DNA from 3 places in the Streptomyces sp. NPDC047869 genome. Region 3 is predicted to be linked to each of the others. Evidence: riboswitches for the same ligand, from Rfam matches in the RefSeq annotation. Region 3 holds a riboswitch; each other region holds the start of a gene.
The links. Region 3 has a riboswitch for thiamine pyrophosphate ahead of AB0924_RS17850 (thiamine ABC transporter substrate-binding protein). Riboswitches for the same ligand answer to the same signal wherever they lie in the genome.
Positions count from the first base shown of each region.

Region 1: linked by a shared signal. The riboswitch ahead of thiO (glycine oxidase ThiO) and the one ahead of AB0924_RS17850 (thiamine ABC transporter substrate-binding protein) in region 3 are both predicted to bind thiamine pyrophosphate.
Region 2: linked by a shared signal. The riboswitch ahead of thiC (phosphomethylpyrimidine synthase ThiC) and the one ahead of AB0924_RS17850 (thiamine ABC transporter substrate-binding protein) in region 3 are both predicted to bind thiamine pyrophosphate.

Region 1 covers NZ_JBEYRK010000044.1:26,862-32,323, reverse strand. The annotation lists gene metF (methylenetetrahydrofolate reductase [NAD(P)H]) at 1-254, opposite strand, end outside; gene thiE (thiamine phosphate synthase) at 392-1,039, opposite strand; gene AB0924_RS35780 (Rv2175c family DNA-binding protein) at 1,130-1,495, opposite strand; gene AB0924_RS35775 (FAD-dependent oxidoreductase) at 1,562-2,794, opposite strand; gene AB0924_RS35770 (hypothetical protein) at 2,827-3,177, opposite strand; TPP riboswitch at 3,230-3,341, shown strand; gene thiO (glycine oxidase ThiO) at 3,339-4,499, shown strand; gene thiS (sulfur carrier protein ThiS) at 4,502-4,702, shown strand; gene AB0924_RS35755 (thiazole synthase) at 4,705-5,462, shown strand, end outside.
Region 2 covers NZ_JBEYRK010000001.1:467,701-473,162, forward strand. The annotation lists gene AB0924_RS02160 (IclR family transcriptional regulator C-terminal domain-containing protein) at 68-982, shown strand; gene AB0924_RS02165 (SsgA family sporulation/cell division regulator) at 1,084-1,521, shown strand; gene AB0924_RS02170 (YibE/F family protein) at 1,619-3,004, opposite strand; TPP riboswitch at 3,077-3,250, shown strand; gene thiC (phosphomethylpyrimidine synthase ThiC) at 3,243-5,027, shown strand; gene AB0924_RS02180 (hypothetical protein) at 5,172-5,462, opposite strand, start outside.
Region 3 covers NZ_JBEYRK010000012.1:109,311-114,772, reverse strand. The annotation lists gene AB0924_RS17875 (hypothetical protein) at 53-271, opposite strand; gene AB0924_RS17870 (hypothetical protein) at 346-1,272, opposite strand; partial or broken gene AB0924_RS17865 (transposase) at 1,491-1,604, opposite strand; gene AB0924_RS17860 (hypothetical protein) at 1,719-2,072, opposite strand; gene rlmN (23S rRNA (adenine(2503)-C(2))-methyltransferase RlmN) at 2,265-3,371, shown strand; TPP riboswitch at 3,395-3,502, shown strand; gene AB0924_RS17850 (thiamine ABC transporter substrate-binding protein) at 3,583-4,668, shown strand; gene AB0924_RS17845 (iron ABC transporter permease) at 4,716-5,462, shown strand, end outside.

The DNA.
Region 1 (5,462 bases), on a different contig from region 3:
AGCGTCGTGTCGACGACGATCTGCTCGGTCTCCCGGACCGTGGTCGTGCGGGTGGTGCCGCCGGCGCCGTAGGTGACGGACACGAAGTCCGGCGCCACCGCCTCGACCCTGCGCAGCGCGTTCCACAGGTTCCGCTCGCCCTGGGGCGTCTTCGGCGCGTAGAACTCGAACGAGTACGTCGTCTTGCCGGTGGCGAGGATGTCGCGCACGGTGCGTGCGCGATCAGTCCTGGTGGATGCGGTTCCGAGGGCCATACCCGCAGGTTAGCCAGGGGTGGGCGGTACCCCAACCGGACGCCGGTCATTTGCCCGATTTGCCGCTTCCCTGTCCACCCCTTGGACAGAAACCCGGACAGGCCCCGGACCGCACCCCGTCCGCGGCGCCGCCACCGCTACCGCTGCCGCAGCCGCTTGGCGAACCGGGCCGCGGCGTCACCCGGGTCGTCGGCCTCGGTGATCGCGCGGACCACGACGACCCGTCGGGCGCCCGCGTCCAGCACCTGCTCCAGGTTGCCGTGGCCGATGCCGCCGATGGCGAACCAGGGGCGGTCGGTTCCCAGGCCCGCGGTGTACCGCACCAGGCCGAGGCCGGGGGCCGGCCGGCCGGGCTTGGTCGGGGTGGGCCAGCACGGGCCGGTGCAGAAGTAGTCCACGCCCCGCTGGACGGCGGCCGCGGCGGCCTCGGACTCGGTGTGCGTGGAGCGGCCGATCAGCACGCCGGCACCGAGGACGGCGCGGGCGGCGGGCACGGGGAGATCGCCCTGGCCCAGGTGGAGCACGTCGGCGCGGGCGGCGTGGGCCACATCGGCCCGGTCGTTGACCGCGAGCAGCCTGCCGTGCCGGGCGCAGGCGTCGGCGAACACCTGGAGGTGCTCCAGTTCCTCCGCGGCCTCCATGCCCTTGTCACGCAGCTGAACGATGTCGACACCGCCCGCCAGGACCGCGTCCAGGAACTCGGCGAGGTCGCCCTGCCGTCTGCGGGCGTCCGTGCAGAGGTACAGGCGGGCGTCGGCGAGTCGGTCGCGGGCGGTGTCGGGCATGCGTGGGTCCCCCCGGGTCGGCGTCCATGGGCGTGCGGGCGGGTGGCGTACGGACCGGGGCCGGTACGCCACCGCGCGGTGCGGGTCGGTTCAGAAGGCGAGCGCCTGGGCGCGCCGCTTCACCTCCGTGCCGCGATTCTCGCTCAGGGCCTGCGCGGGGGTGCCGGGCAGGGTCGGGTCGGGGGTGAAGAGCCACTCGATCATTTCTTCGACCGTGAAGCCGTCGTCACGCAGGAGCGTCAGGGTGCCGGACAGGCCCTTGACGACCTTGTCCCCGTCGATGAAGGCGGCGGGGACGTGCAGCGCCCGGTTCTCACCTCGGCGTACGGCGATGAGCTGGCCCTCCTTGACCAGCTGCCGCACGCGCGTCACCTCGACATCGAGCCGTTCGGCGATGTCGGGGAGGGTGAGCCAGCCGGGGACGAGTGCATCGATCTTTGCGTCAATCTCGGTCACGGGATCTAGCCTGCCATCCGTCACTGACAGTCGGAAGCCAGGCCGGTCCGCGTGGGTGCCACCGCCCTAGTCGAGGGTGGCGCTCTTCAGGGGCCGCGCCGGGTCGGCCAGGACCTCGGGGTCCATGCGGCGGCCCGCCTCGATCAGCCGCCGGCCCTGGGCCAGGTCGCGGGGCCTGCCCACCGCCAGCAGGGCCACCAGCCGGTCCTCGCGCAGCCAGCAGACGGACCAGGCGGGACCCTCCGGCTCGCCGCGCCACACCATGCGGTCGGCGGCGGCGTGGTGGCCCGCGTACTGGACGAACCGGCCGAACTGCTCCGACCAGAAGTACGGCACCGGGTCGTAGACGGCGGGGATCTCACCGAGGATGTTCGCGGCGACCGTGCGCGGCCCCTGCAGGGCGTTGTCCCAGTGGTGGACCAGCAGCCGGGCGCCGTAGCGGGCGGACGGGAAGGAGGCGCAGTCGCCGACGGCGTACACGTCCTCGGCGGAGGCGCGCAGCCGGTCGTCGGCGAGGATCTCGCCCTGCGGGCCCAGCTCGATGCCGGAGCCGGCCAGCCAGGCGGTGGCGGGGCGGGCGCCGATGCCGACCACGACGGCGTCCGCGGCCAGCCGGGTGCCGTCGTCGAGCAGCACCGCGCCGGGCTCCACGCGCTCCACGCGCGCGTCCGTGCGCAGTTCGGCGCCGCTGTCGGCGTACCAGGCGGTCATGGGCGCGGCGACCTCGGCGGGCAGCGCGCCGGCGAGCGGCCGGTCGGCGGCCTCCACGACGGTCACGGCGCAGCCCGCCTCGCGGGCGGCGGTGGCGAACTCGGCGCCGATCCAGCCGGCGCCGACGACCACGATGTCGTGCTGCCGGGCCAGCACCGGCCGCAGCCGCTCGGCGTCGTCCAGGGTGCGCAGCAGGTGCACGCCGGGCACGCCCTCGGTGCCGGGCAGTGTGACCGGCTCGGCGCCGGTGGCGAGGACCAGGACGTCGTACGGCACGGGACCGGCCTCGGTGTCCAGTTCGTGGTCGGCGGGGCGCACCCCCAGCGCCTCGCAGCCGAGCCTGAGTTCGATGCCGAGGGACTCGAAGTCCACGTCGAAGGCGGAGCCCTCGGCCGTGCCGAGGAGCACGGCCTTGGACAGCGGCGGCCGGTCGTAGGGCTGATGGGGCTCGGCGCCGATCAGGGTGACGGTGCCGGTGAAGCCCTGTTCCCGCAGGGCCACCGCGGTCTGTACCCCGGCCATGCCCGCGCCGGCGACCACCACGCGCCGCCGCGGCGACGTGTCCTGCTGTGCTGTCTGCTCGCTCACCCGATCACCTTAGACAACTGACGGAGAGTCAGTCAGCGGGCGTGCTCGGTGACCTGCTCCACCACGCTGGTTCCGGCGCCCTCCTGCGACTCCCACTCCCAGGTCTCCTCCAGCCGCACCCGCCCGTCGGGCAGCTCCGCGACCGTCGACACGCAGTGCCCCGAGGAGGTGGTCCCGTCCTGCTTGAGCTGTACGTACCGGAAGTCCAGCCGGTCGCCCGCCCGGGTGCCGACCAGGTGGCCGCGCACCACGTCGCCGCCCGCGTACTCGGCCCAGATCTCGCCGCCCCGCTCGTGGTAGGCGAAGCGGGTTTGCGTACCCACCTGACCCGGGGCCTGGTCCGCCACCGGGGCGAGGAAGAGTCCGTCGAGCGAGCGGGCCATGGGGCGGGGCTCCTTACGAGGTCGGGGGGCCGAGGGCTAGGGTGGCCACCGTACAAGCACTCGCGGGAGCCCGGACGCACCGGGCTGAGAGGGAGGCTGGCGGCCTCCGACCGTACGAACCTGATCCGGGTCATGCCGGCGAAGGGAGGGGCTGGACGCCCATGCCGTCACGTACGTCCGACGTCCTCGTCATCGGGGGCGGGATCATCGGCCTGGTCACGGCCTGGCGCGCCGCGCAGCGCGGGCTCACCACTGCCGTGGTGGACCCCGAGCCCGGCGGCGGGGCCGCGCGGGTCGCGGCGGGGATGCTGGCCGCGGTCACCGAACTGCACTACGGCGAGGAGAAGTTGCTCGCCCTCAACCTGGAATCGGCCCGCCGCTACCCGGACTTCGCGGCCGAGCTGACCGAACTGACCGGTCACGACCTGGGCTACCGGCGCTGCGGCACGCTCGCCGTGGCGCTCGACTCGGACGACCGCGCCCATCTGAGGGAGCTGCACGCCCTGCAGCGGCGCTCGGGGCTCGACTCCGTGTGGCTGTCCGGGCGGGAGTGCCGGCGCCTCGAACCGATGCTCGCGCCCGGGGTGCGGGGCGGGCTGCGGGTCGACGGCGACCACCAGATCGACCCCAGACGGCTGGCGTCCGCCCTGGTGGACGCGTGCGAGCGGGCCGGGGTGGTGTTCCACCGGTGCTGGGCCGAGCGGCTCGACGTCGCCGGGGGCCGGGCCGCCGGGGTCACCGCGGCGGACGGCACCCGGCTGGGCGCGGGCCGGGTGGTGCTCGCCGGCGGCAGCCTCAGCGGGCGTCTCGCGGGCGTCCCGGACGATCTGCTGCCCCCGGTGCGGCCGGTGAAGGGGCAGGTGCTGCGGCTGACCGTGCCCCGGCGGTACGCGCCGTTCCTGAGCCGTACCGTGCGGGCCGTGGTGCGCGGCAGCCAGGTCTACCTGGTGCCCCGGGAGAACGGCGAGCTGGTCGTCGGCGCGACCAGCGAGGAGTTGGGCTGGGACACCACGGTGACCGCGGGGGGCGTGTACGAGCTGCTGCGCGACGCCCATGAACTGGTGCCGGGGATCACCGAGCTGCCCCTGACCGAGACCCGGGCCGGTCTGCGCCCCGGTTCCCCCGACAACGCCCCGCTGCTCGGCCCGTCCGGGCTCGACGGACTGCTGCTGGCCACCGGGCACTACCGCAACGGCGTGCTGCTCACTCCCGTCACCGGGGACGTCATGGCCGAGCTGCTGACCGGCGGCGAGCTGCCGGAGGCGGCCCGTCCGTTCACCCCGGAGCGCTTCGGCGCCGCACTCGTGGAGCAGCCCGCATGAGCATCTGTGTCTCGGTCAACGGCGAGCGCCGGGAGATCGCCCCGGGCACCGCGCTGGACGCGCTGGTGAAGACCCTGACCGTGGCACCCTCCGGGGTGGCCGCGGCCGTCAACGAGACCGTCGTACCGCGCGCGCGGTGGGCGGCCACCGCGCTCCTCGACGGTGACCGTGTCGAGGTCCTCACCGCCGTCCAGGGAGGCTGACCATGTCCGACGATCCCTTCCTGGTGGGCGGGGTGCCCTTCGGGTCCCGGCTGATCATGGGCACCGGCGGCGCGCCCAGCCTGGACGTGCTGGAGCGCGCGCTGGTCGCCTCCGGCACGGAGCTGACCACCGTGGCCATGCGCCGGGTCGATCCCGCGGTGCACGGCTCGGTGCTGTCGGTGCTGGAGAGGCTGGGCATCCGGGTGCTGCCGAACACCGCGGGCTGCTTCACCGCCGGGGAGGCCGTGCTGACGGCCCGGCTGGCGCGCGAGGCGCTGGGCACCGACCTGGTGAAGCTGGAGGTCATCGCCGACGAGCGCACCCTGCTGCCGGATCCGGTGGAGCTGTTGGAGGCGGCGGAGACGCTGGTCGACGACGGGTTCACGGTGCTGCCGTACACCAACGACGATCCGGTGCTCGCGCGGAAGCTGGAGGACGTGGGCTGTGCGGCGGTGATGCCGCTGGGCTCCCCGATCGGCTCCGGGCTCGGGATCCGCAACCCGCACAACTTCCAGCTCATCGTGGAGCACGCACGCGTGCCGGTGATCCTGGACGCGGGCGCCGGCACGGCCTCGGACGTCGCGCTGGCGATGGAGCTGGGCTGCGCCGGTGTGATGCTCGCCTCCGCCGTGACGCGGGCCCAGCGGCCCGAGACGATGGCGGCGGCGATGCGGCACGCGGTGGAGGCGGGGCGGCTGGCCCGGCTGGCGGGCCGGATCCCGCGCAGGCACTTCGCCGAGGCCTCCTCCCCCACCGGGGG
Region 2 (5,462 bases), on a different contig from region 3:
GCGGCACACACCCTCACCCGTGTTCCACCGCACGGGCTGCCCCACCTTCGCGCCCCCGGAGTGACCCTTGGCCACGGTTGACACCGCACCGGCAGAACCCCACGCACCCCCCGCCCCACCGCGACCGTGCGTGCCCCATGGGCAGCGGCCCCGTGCGGCGGCCGTCCCGGGACAACCGCGTCCCGCGACCGGCCCCGGAGGCGCACGGCCCCCGGAGGTTCCGGAGCAGCCGCAGGCGGCGACCCTCATCGGCTCCGTCCAGCGGGCGATGCGCCTGCTGGAGACCGTCGCGGTCCACGAGTACGGCGCCCCAGCCAAACAACTCGCCCGCGAGACCGGCCTCGCCCTGCCCACGGCCTATCACCTACTGCGCACCCTGGTGCACGAGGGCTATCTGCGCCGCGACAAGGGACTGTTCTTCCTCGGTGACGCGGCCGAGCGGCTGAGCAGCAGCGGAGCGCAGCAGAAACGTCGCAGCACGGTGGCCGACACCCTCGCGTACTGGCGCGATTGCATCGGTGCCCCGGTGTACTACGCCATGTACCAAGCCGGCGAGATCGAGGTCGTGTGCGTCGCCGACTCGCGGGAGACACCCGCGGTCGAGGAGTGGGCCGACTTCCGCGAGACCGGGCACGCGCACGCGATCGGGCAGTGCCTGCTGTCCCAGTTGGACGAGGAGGCCCGACGGGACCACCTGAGCCGCTATCCGGCACGGTCCCTCACGCCGTACTCGGTGCGGGACAACCACACTCTCCTGCGCCGGCTGGCCAGGACGCCGCGCATGGAGCCGGTGGTGGAGCGGCAGGAGTACGCGCTCGGAACGGTCTGTGCCGCGATCCCCATCACGGTCGGTACGACGGCGGCCGCGATGGCCATCTCACTCCCCGTACATCAGAGCGAACAGCTGCTGCCCGCGGCCCTGCGCCTGCAGGCCGGGATCGGGCGGCATCTGGGCGCGCTGTCCCTCTCTATCAGTATCTGAAAACTCACTCCTTGTGATCTGCCATGTACGTTGAGCAAGATTTGATGCACAGTCGAGGGGGATCATTCCCGGCCAGTCGACGTCATATGACGGGGTAGGCGATGCGCGAATCCGTACAGGCAGAAGTCATGATGAGTTTTCTCGTGTCCGAGGAGCTCTCCTTCCGCATCCCGGTGGAGTTGCGCTACGAGACCTGTGATCCCTACGCCGTACGTCTCACCTTCCATCTGCCCGGTGACGCCCCGGTGACCTGGGCCTTCGGGCGGGAACTGCTGATCGACGGGGTCGGCCGGCCGTGTGGGGAGGGTGATGTGCACATCGCTCCGGCCGACACCGAGGTGCTGGGCGAGGTGCTGATCCGGCTTCAGGTGGGCAGTGACCAGGCGCTGTTCCGCTCCTCGACGCCGCCACTCGTGGCCTTCCTCGACCGCACGGACAAACTGGTCCCGCTCGGCCAGGAGGGTGCACTGGCCGACTTCGACGCCCACCTCGACGAGGCTCTGGACCGCATTCTGGCCGAGGAGCAGAGCGCCGGCTGAGGGACCGTGGCAGTGGGGCGCCGGGCGCTGACGTACTGCCGCCCGGGCCTCCGCAGGAACGCTTCTTCGGCGGTGTCCCGACCCTGACGCCCCGTGCTCAGTGCTTGCGCCGCCGCCCCCTGCCGCCTCGCGCCGGAACGGGATGCGCACCGGAGCCTCCGGCACCGGCCGGCCCGGGCCGGTCGGCCGACACCACCAGGGCGGCGAGGGCAGTGGTGACCGGAACCGAGGCGACCAGCCCGATCGAACCCACCAGCGTGCGCACGATCTCTTCGGCCACCAGCTCGCTGTTGGCCACCGTGCCCACGCTGCTCTGCGCGATCGAGAACAGCAGGAGCAGCGGCAGGGCGGCACCGGCGTAGGCGAGCACAAGGGTGTTGACGACCGAGGCGATGTGGTCGCGTCCGATCCGGATGCCTGCCCGGTACAGGTCGCGCCAGCCCATCGCAGGATTCGCCTCGTGCAGCTCCCAGACCGCCGACGTCTGGGTCACCGTCACATCGTCCAGGACACCCAGCGAACCGATGATGACTCCGGCCAGCAGCAGACCGCTCATGTCTATCGACGGAAACAGACCGTGGATCAAACCGGTGCTGTCGTCCGTGTTGCCGGTCAACGCGGCCCAGTCGATGAACCCGGAGCCGAGAACGCCGATCAGCAGCAGGGAGGCCAGGGTGCCGAGCACCGCGACCGAGGTACGCGCTGAAAGGCCATGGCACATGTAGAGCGCGATGAGCATGATCGCGCTCGCCCCGACGACGGCCACGAGCAGCGGATTCGAGCCCTGAAGGATCGCGGGCAGGATGAAGAACGTCAGCACCAGGAAGCTCACGGCCAGCGCGACCAGGGCCATGACCCCGCGCATCCGTCCCACCACGACGACGGCGAGCGCGAAGATGCCCGCGAGCAGCGCCATGGGGAACTTCCGGTTCACATCGGTCACCGAGTACTGCAGGTCCTTGGGCGCCGAGGGCTCGTAGGCGACCACGACCTTCTCGCCCTGGTGCAACTGCCGTGACTGGTCCGGCCGCACGATCTCGGTGAAGGTCCGGCCCTCGTCCTTGCCGGTGTCGACCCGGATCGTCGCCTTCCTGCAGGTGCCCTTCGCCTCGTTCTGTGCCGAGCCGTCGCCTGGAGCGGAGGTGCCGCCCGCCGCCGTACCGCCCGATGCGTTGACCGACTTGCAGCTCAGCTCCACCACCTGGGTGACCGTGGCCTGCTGTGTCTGCCGGTCGAAGCCGACACCGGTGCGCTCGTGCGGCGGGGCTCCTCCGGGCCACAGAATCATCAGGCCGACCACGACGGCCGCGGTGAACGGGACGAGGATCGCCGCGATGACCTTGCGCAGGTGCTTCGAAACCGGCGCGGCGGGCCCATGGTTGTGACTGTGACCGTGTGAGTGGCCATGGCCACGGCCTGGTTCGGAGCCGCCTTGACGCGGCGGCTCGGAGGGCGGGTAGGGGTGCTGTTCCGTCGTGGTCACCGCCCGATCATCGCAAGAACGAAGGGGGCCCTCTGTTCACCGCGCCCGAACTGACGCTAGCGTGGAGGCACCTTTTGCACACGCGGGAGCTCGGAGCACCGGGCTGAGAGGGCGCTGACCTCCGTATACGCGATGTTTCACGTGGAACGTCATTCCTCGGGAGACATCCGAAGTCGGAAACCGCTGCGTCGACCGCCGAACCTGTTACCGGGTAATGCCGGCGTAGGGAGTAGGTCTCATGACCAACAAGGACGCACGCACGCCTGCCTCCGTTCAGGACGAGAAGTCCCAGGAGGCCGGAAAGTCCATCGGCTGGCACAAGGCGTACGTCGAGGGTTCACGCCCCGACCTGTGTGTGCCGGTCCGTCAGGTGCACCTCACCAACGGGCAGTCGGTCACGCTGTACGACACATCGGGCCCGTACACCGATCCACTCGCCGACACCGATGTCCGCCGGGGGCTGTCGGCGCTGCGGGAGAACTGGATCATCGCCCGCGGTGACACCGAGGAATACGCGGGCCGCCCCGTCCGACCCGAGGACGACGGGATCAAGCACACCTCGCCGCGTGGCGGGCTGCGCAACCTGGACGCGGTGTTCCCCGGGCGCCCGCGTCAGCCGCGCCGCGGCCGTGAGGGCCAGGCGGTCACCCAGCTCGCGTACGCGCGCAGGGGTGAGATCACGCCCGAGATGGAGTACGTGGCCATCCGGGAGAACGTCTCTCCCGAGGTGGTCCGTGAGGAGATCGCGGCGGGCCGCGCGGTATTGCCGGCCAACGTCAACCACCCGGAGATCGAGCCGATGATCATCGGCAAGCGCTTCCTGGTGAAGGTCAACGCCAACATCGGCAACTCCGCGGTCACCTCCTCGATCGAGGAGGAGGTCGAGAAGATGACCTGGGCGACCCGCTGGGGCGCCGACACGGTGATGGACCTCTCCACCGGCCGCAACATCCACACCACCCGCGAGTGGGTGCTGCGCAACTCCCCCGTGCCCATCGGCACCGTCCCGCTCTACCAGGCGCTGGAGAAGGTCGACGGCAGGGCCGAGGAACTGACCTGGGAGATCTACAAGGACACCGTGATCGAACAGGCCGAGCAGGGCGTGGACTACATGACCGTCCACGCCGGCGTGCGCCTGCCGTATGTGCCGCTCACCGCCAACCGCAAGACCGGCATCGTCTCGCGGGGCGGCTCGATCATGGCCGCGTGGTGCCTGGCGCACCACAAGGAGTCGTTCCTGTACGAGAACTTCGAGGAGCTCTGCGAGATCCTCGCCGCCTACGACGTCACGTACTCGCTGGGCGACGGTCTGAGGCCGGGCTCGATCGCGGACGCCAACGACGAGGCGCAGTTCGCGGAGTTGCGCACGCTCGGGGAACTCAACCGGATCGCCAGGCGTTTCAACGTACAGACCATGATCGAGGGCCCGGGCCACGTCCCGATGCACAAGATCAAGGAGAACATCGACCTTCAGCAGGAGATCTGCGATGAAGCTCCGTTCTATACGCTCGGCCCGCTGACCACGGACATCGCGCCGGCGTACGACCACATCACCTCCGGTATCGGCGCCGCGATGATCGCCTGGTGGGGCACGGCGATGCTCTGCTACGTCACGCCCAAGGAGCACCTGGGCCTGCCCAACCGTGACGACGTCAAGACCGGGGTCATCACCTACAAGATCGCCGCCCATGCGGCGGACCTCGCCAAGGGGCACCCGGGCGCGCAGGAGTGGGACGACGCGCTGTCCGACGCCCGCTTCGAGTTCCGGTGGGAGGACCAGTTCAACCTCGCCCTGGACCCCGACACGGCACGGGAGTTCCACGACGAGACCCTGCCGGCCGAACCCGCCAAGACGGCCCACTTCTGCTCCATGTGCGGGCCGAAGTTCTGCAGCATGAAGATCTCCCAGGACATCCGCCGGGAACACGGCGGTACCCGGGCCGAGGTCGAGGAGGGCATGGCTCAGAAGTCGAAGGAGTTCGCGGCGTCGGGCAACCGGGTGTACCTGCCGATTGCCGACTGACCCGGCCAAGGCGGCCGTCGGCCCGGGGCGTGCCGGGCCCCGGGCGTCGGGCGGCGCGGAGAGGTCGGCGGCGTGCCCGCCGGCACTGCCCTGCCGTGCGCCGGCCGGGGTCCTGCAGGCGCCCCACGAGGGAGCGCGGGCCGGCTATTCCGGCTGGTGTTCCGGACCGCCGAAGTCGGGACTGGTGTAGTCGGGACTGCTGAAGCTCGGACGGTCGGACCCGGAGCCGTCGTCCGGGCTGCTGAAGCCGGGGCGTCCGTAGCCGAGGCGCGGCATGCGGCTCGTCGGGGCCGTGGGTGCCGTGCGGTGCAGCGGGGCCGTACCGGGCTGGGCGAGCGCGTCCCGCAGGAACGGCAGGACACCGCGTTCCAGCAGGGCCTCTCGCCATGCCTCTCTGGCCCTGGCCACCTCCGCGTCGGCCGCGTCATGCGCTCC
Region 3 (5,462 bases):
TTCGGCATCTGAGCGAGGACGCGTCCAGCTCCGCGGAACCGACCGAGAACCGTCAGGGAAGCTTTCTCATTGCGCGCAGCCCCACCCAGTACGCGAGGAGTGCAAGCGCCAAGCTGACGAGAGCGGCACCCACGTGGGCGTACTCGTAGTGCAGGTGGTTCGCCGCTTCATGGGCGGGGTCGGAAATGAAGAGAAAGGCGGTTGTGGCGGCCAGGAGGGCTCCCGCCTGGTCCTTGGTCCGCCGTGCCTTCGGCTCGGAGTTGCTTGTCACAAGGCGGTTGTATCGAGCACTCGGGCGGTGCGCAAGATCCGCTGCGCGTCAGCTAGGTTGGGCCCAGCGGGGGCTCACGGGGACCATCCGCACCGACCGCGGCGCAGAGACGCCGCTCTCCAAGGGATCTGTACAGCAACGAAGTACAGCAACCGCCGCGACCGCAACGGACCACCGCCAGCTCTAGACGACTGGCTGACGTGCCGCCGTGTGCAGCCCGTACCACCGGCACGCCGGCCAGCGGAGAGCGGCGATGCGGGCACGCGCACCCGGGTGGCGATGGCTCCCGTGGCGAGTGCGGCCGCAAGGGCTTTCGACAGACCCGGCACCAACCGCCACGGCTGGTTGGCTCGGACCATACCGCCGAGCACCCTCAGGTAACCGCGCGGCCCGCTGACGACGTATCGCAGATCAGCGGTCTCGTCCTCACCGATCGGGCCCGGGTGAATGGGCGCGAGACGACTGACGAAGCGTCCCAGCGGCTGACGCTGCGGAGGTTCCTCAGCGCCAGTGGCTTGCTGACTCGCCAAGCTGAGCACGGTTTCTTCTACCGCCCGCAGGGCTCTTGTCTGAAGACGCAGGCCCCCCAGCGGAGGAAGGGACAGCAGCGCCCAGCCGTGTTCATGACTCAGCTCCACGACGAGCTTGCGCCCGTGTGTGTGCAGCGGAAGATCGGTGAGGGCCACGACGATGTCCCAGTTCTCATCTCGCCTGCGGTCCATGATCCGGCGCGCTAGTGTGGACAGGTCCTCGGTCCCTGCGGTGAAGGGCTCACTGACCACCTCCGCCTCGAACCGCCGCCCTTGCCCCGACTTTTTGGCGAGCCGAGCAGGAAGTACCCGTGCCATATGCTGCGCGATCTCCGTGGGCGCGTCCGGATCCGCCAGGAGAGCCACGACCGTAACGTTCTGCGACGGCTCCCGCATGACCGGACCCTTCTCGTCGGCTGCCCCGGCGCTCACCAGTGCCCAGAATTTCCCCGATATAACGCCACCGCCCATAACTGCTGCTCATTCGACGACGGAGGTCTATGTCCTGTTTCGTGCACGAATTGCGCAGGCTTGAGATACTGAATCTTCCAAACTGGCTACGCGGGTTCGATTCCTGCCGCCCGCTCTGAACGCCGAAGGCCCAGGCAAGAGGTTGTTGCCCTATCCCTGGGTCTTCAGCCGTTCCTGGGACGCGTTTACGGTCTGTCCGGCGGATCATGCCGGGCGGCTAGATCCCGCCATGGCACCCCGGTGCGCAGCCGGTGCAGAATCCCGATGGTGACCCTGCGGTGACTGGCCCAACGGCCGCCCTGCTTCCCGGGCTTCGGTAGGTACGGCTTCAGCCGGGCCTACTCCGCATGCGTTAAATCTCCCCGTCCCATGCTCATGCCAACGACCTGAAGACGAGACGGTCACATGATCCGCCGGACAGGCCCTAAAAGCCTGCGGCAGCGCGCTCAAGGCTTAAAGGAGCCCTTGGTCTGCTCCTTCGTGCCCCGCATCTTGCCTCGTGCTTCGAGAGCGGCGCCTTTCGCCGCGAGCGTTTCCTTGTGCATCGCGTGGGCTGCCGTCCGCACGGTCTTTCCGACGATCTGTTCGGCCTTTGCCTTGGCCCGTTCTCCGGCGTTCATCTCGGTACCTCCGTGGGTCTCATTGGCCGTGTGCCCCTTGAGGCAAAGGGTGAAGCCACTCTGTGGGTCGCGTTGGTAAGGAGCGGCCAAGGTCACCACGGGCCCGACGCGGAGGGGTCCCAGATCCGCTCCCGCCTGAGTGATCACTTCGATGCCATCGTGGCGGCGACGTATCGCCATGGACGGTCTGCTTCGCGTGAGGGATCGGAACGATGACAGTGGCAGCTCAGCCGGGGACGTGCAGCCCCGTCGGCTGGGCCGTCTCTGGGCCGTCCGACGCCGCTCCAGAGCGACCACTGACGCCTACTAGTGACAGTAGTAGTGAGCGGCAGCCGCAGGTCACCCGATTGGATCTGCGACACTGGTACCACCATGCCCAAGCCCGGAGAACTCACTTTCGTCGCCCCCCGCGGAGCCAAGAAGCCGCCGCGGCATCTCGCCGATCTCACGCCCGCCGAGCGCAAGGACGCCGTGGCCGAGATCGGTGAGAAGCCGTTCCGTGCCAAGCAGCTGTCGCAGCACTACTTCGCGCGGTACGCGCACGACCCGGCGGAGTGGACCGACATCCCCGCCGCCGCGCGCGGCAGACTGCGGGAAGCGCTGCTGCCCGAGCTGATGACCGTCGTGCGGCATCTGTCGACCGACGAGGGGACGACCCGCAAGACGCTGTGGCGGCTGTTCGACGGCACGCTCGTGGAATCCGTGCTGATGCGGTACCCGGACCGGGTCACCATGTGCATCAGCTCGCAGGCCGGGTGCGGGATGAACTGCCCGTTCTGCGCGACGGGGCAGGCCGGTCTCGACCGGAACCTGTCCACCGCGGAGATCGTGCACCAGATCGTGGACGGGATGCGGGCGCTGCGGGACGGAGAGGTGCCGGGCGGGCCCGCGCGGCTGTCCAACATCGTCTTCATGGGCATGGGTGAGCCGCTCGCCAACTACAAGCGGGTCGTGGGTGCCGTCCGGGCGCTGACCGACCCCGCTCCCGACGGGCTCGGGCTGTCGCAGCGTGGCATCACCGTGTCGACGGTCGGGCTGGTTCCGGCCATCCACCGGTTCTCCGACGAGGGCTTCAAGTGCCGGCTCGCGATCTCCCTGCACGCGCCCGACGACGAACTGCGCGACACCCTCGTCCCCGTGAACACGCGGTGGAAGGTGCGCGAGGTGCTGGACGCCGGGTTCGAGTACTCCGCGAAGTCCGGGCGGCGGCTGTCCATCGAGTACGCGCTGATCCGGGACATCAACGACCAGGCCTGGCGCGGTGACCGGCTCGGCCGGCTGCTCAGGGGCAAGCCCGTGCACGTCAACCTCATCCCGCTGAACCCGACGCCGGGCTCCAAGTGGACCGCCTCGCGGCCCGAGGACGAGAAGGCGTTCGTGGAGGCCATAGCGGCCCATGGTGTACCGGTCACGATCCGGGACACCCGGGGGCAGGAGATCGACGGGGCCTGTGGTCAGCTCGCGGCGACCGAGCGATAATCTGGCCACGTCAACACATCTGCATATTCCGACAGGGGAGCGCCACAGCGCTGAGAGTGCGGCAACCGGGCCGCAGACCCTCTGAACCTCGCCCAGGTCATTCTGGGTAGGAAGTTCGGTCACCACTCAAGCTGTTGCGCCCTGCCCGGGCTCCCTCGTGGAGCCCGGGCAGGGCCGCGTCTCTTCCTGGCCAACCCCAGGAGGACATCCAGTGCACAACAAGACCCTCGTGGCCGTGGCCGCCGGGCTCGGTCTCGTCGCCCTGCCCGTGCTGACCGGGTGCGGGTCGGGCGACGCCAAGGGCTCCGCCGCGGACTCCAGGACCGTGACCCTCGTCAGCCACGACTCCTGGCTCGTCTCGAAGAGCGTCATGAAGGACTTCGAGAAGAAGTCCGGGTACAAGGTCAAGGTCCTCAAGAGCGGCGACGCCGGGCAGGCCGTCAACAAGGCGCTGCTGACCAAGGACAACCCGCAGGGCGACGTCTTCTTCGGCGTCGACAACACCCTGCTCTCCCGCGCCCTCGACAACGGGCTGTTCCAGTCCTACGCGCCGAAGGACTCAGGCCGGGTACTGCCCCAGTACCGCGTCGACCAGGACAAGCACCGCGTCACCCCCGTCGACACCGGCGACATCTGCGTCAACTACGACAAGGCCTACTTCAGCGAGCACAAGCTGACCCCGCCTCAGTCCTTCGCCGACCTGGCCAAGCCCGCGTACAAGAACCTCCTCGTCACCGAGAACGCGGCCACCTCCTCCCCGGGCCTCGGCTTCCTGCTGGGCAGCGCCGCCAAGTTCGGTAACGACGACTGGCAGGACTACTGGAAGAAGCTCAAGGCCAACGGCGTCAAGGTCGTCGACGGCTGGGAGCAGGCCTACTACCAGGAGTTCTCCGGATCGTCGGAGGGCAAGAAGGCAGGCGGCGACCGGCCGCTGGTGGTGTCGTACGCCTCCTCGCCGCCCGCCGAGGTCATCTACGCGAAGAAGCGGCCCAGCACCGCCCCCACCGGGGTGTCCCAGGGCACCTGCTTCCGGCAGACCGAGTACGCGGGCCTGCTGAGCAACGCGAAGAACACCAAGGGCGGCAAGGCGTTCCTGGACTTCATGCTCACCAAGGAGTTCCAGGAGGACATGCCGCTCAACATGTTCGTCTACCCGGTGCGCGAGGGCGCGGCGGTGCCGCCGGACTTCGCGAAGTACGGGCCGCAGGCCAAGGACCCCGAGACCATGGCCCCCGGCACCATCGCCGCCAACCGTGACAGCTGGGTCAAGTCGTGGACGTCGCTCGTACTGAGGTGACGGCCCGCGAGGGCACCGCGCGCGGGAGCGCGGCGCGGCTGGGGCTGATGGCCCTGCCCGTCGCGTTCTTCGCCGTGTTCTTCGCCTGGCCCGTCGCCGCGATCGTGGTGCGCGGGCTGAAGGCCGACGGCGGCTGGCGGTTCGGGCGGGTGGCGGACGTCGTCACCCAGCCGGACATCGGGCACGTGCTGTGGTTCACCACCTGGCAGGCGCTCGCCTCCACCGCGCTCACCCTGCTGCTCGCGCTGCCCGCCGCCCATGTCTTCGCCCGCTTCGACTTCCCCGGCAGACACCTGCTGCGGGCGGTCGTCACGGTCCCGTTCGTGCTGCCGACCGTCGTCGTGGGTACGGCGTTCCTGGCGCTGGTCGGACGCGGCGGGCTGCTCGACGACCTGTGGGGCGTACGGCTGGACACCACCGTGTGGGCGATCCTGCTGGCGCACGTCTTCTTCAACTACGCGGTCGTCGTACGGACCGTCGGCGGGCTGTGGGCCCAGCTCGACCCCCGGCAGGAGCAGGCCGCGCGGATGCTGGGCGCCTCACCGCTGACGGCGTGGCGGAAGGTCACCCTGCCCGCCCTCGCGCCCGCCGTGGCCGCCGCCGCGCTGATGGTCTTCCTGTTCACCTTCACCTCGTTCGGCGTGGTGCAGATCCTCGGCGGCCCCACGTTCTCCACCCTGGAAGTGGAGATCTACCGGCAGACCTCGGAGGTCTTCGACCTCTCCACGGCGGCCGTCCTGACCCTCGTCCAGTTCGTCGCGGTGGGCGCGATCCTCGGCGTGCACGCCTGGACG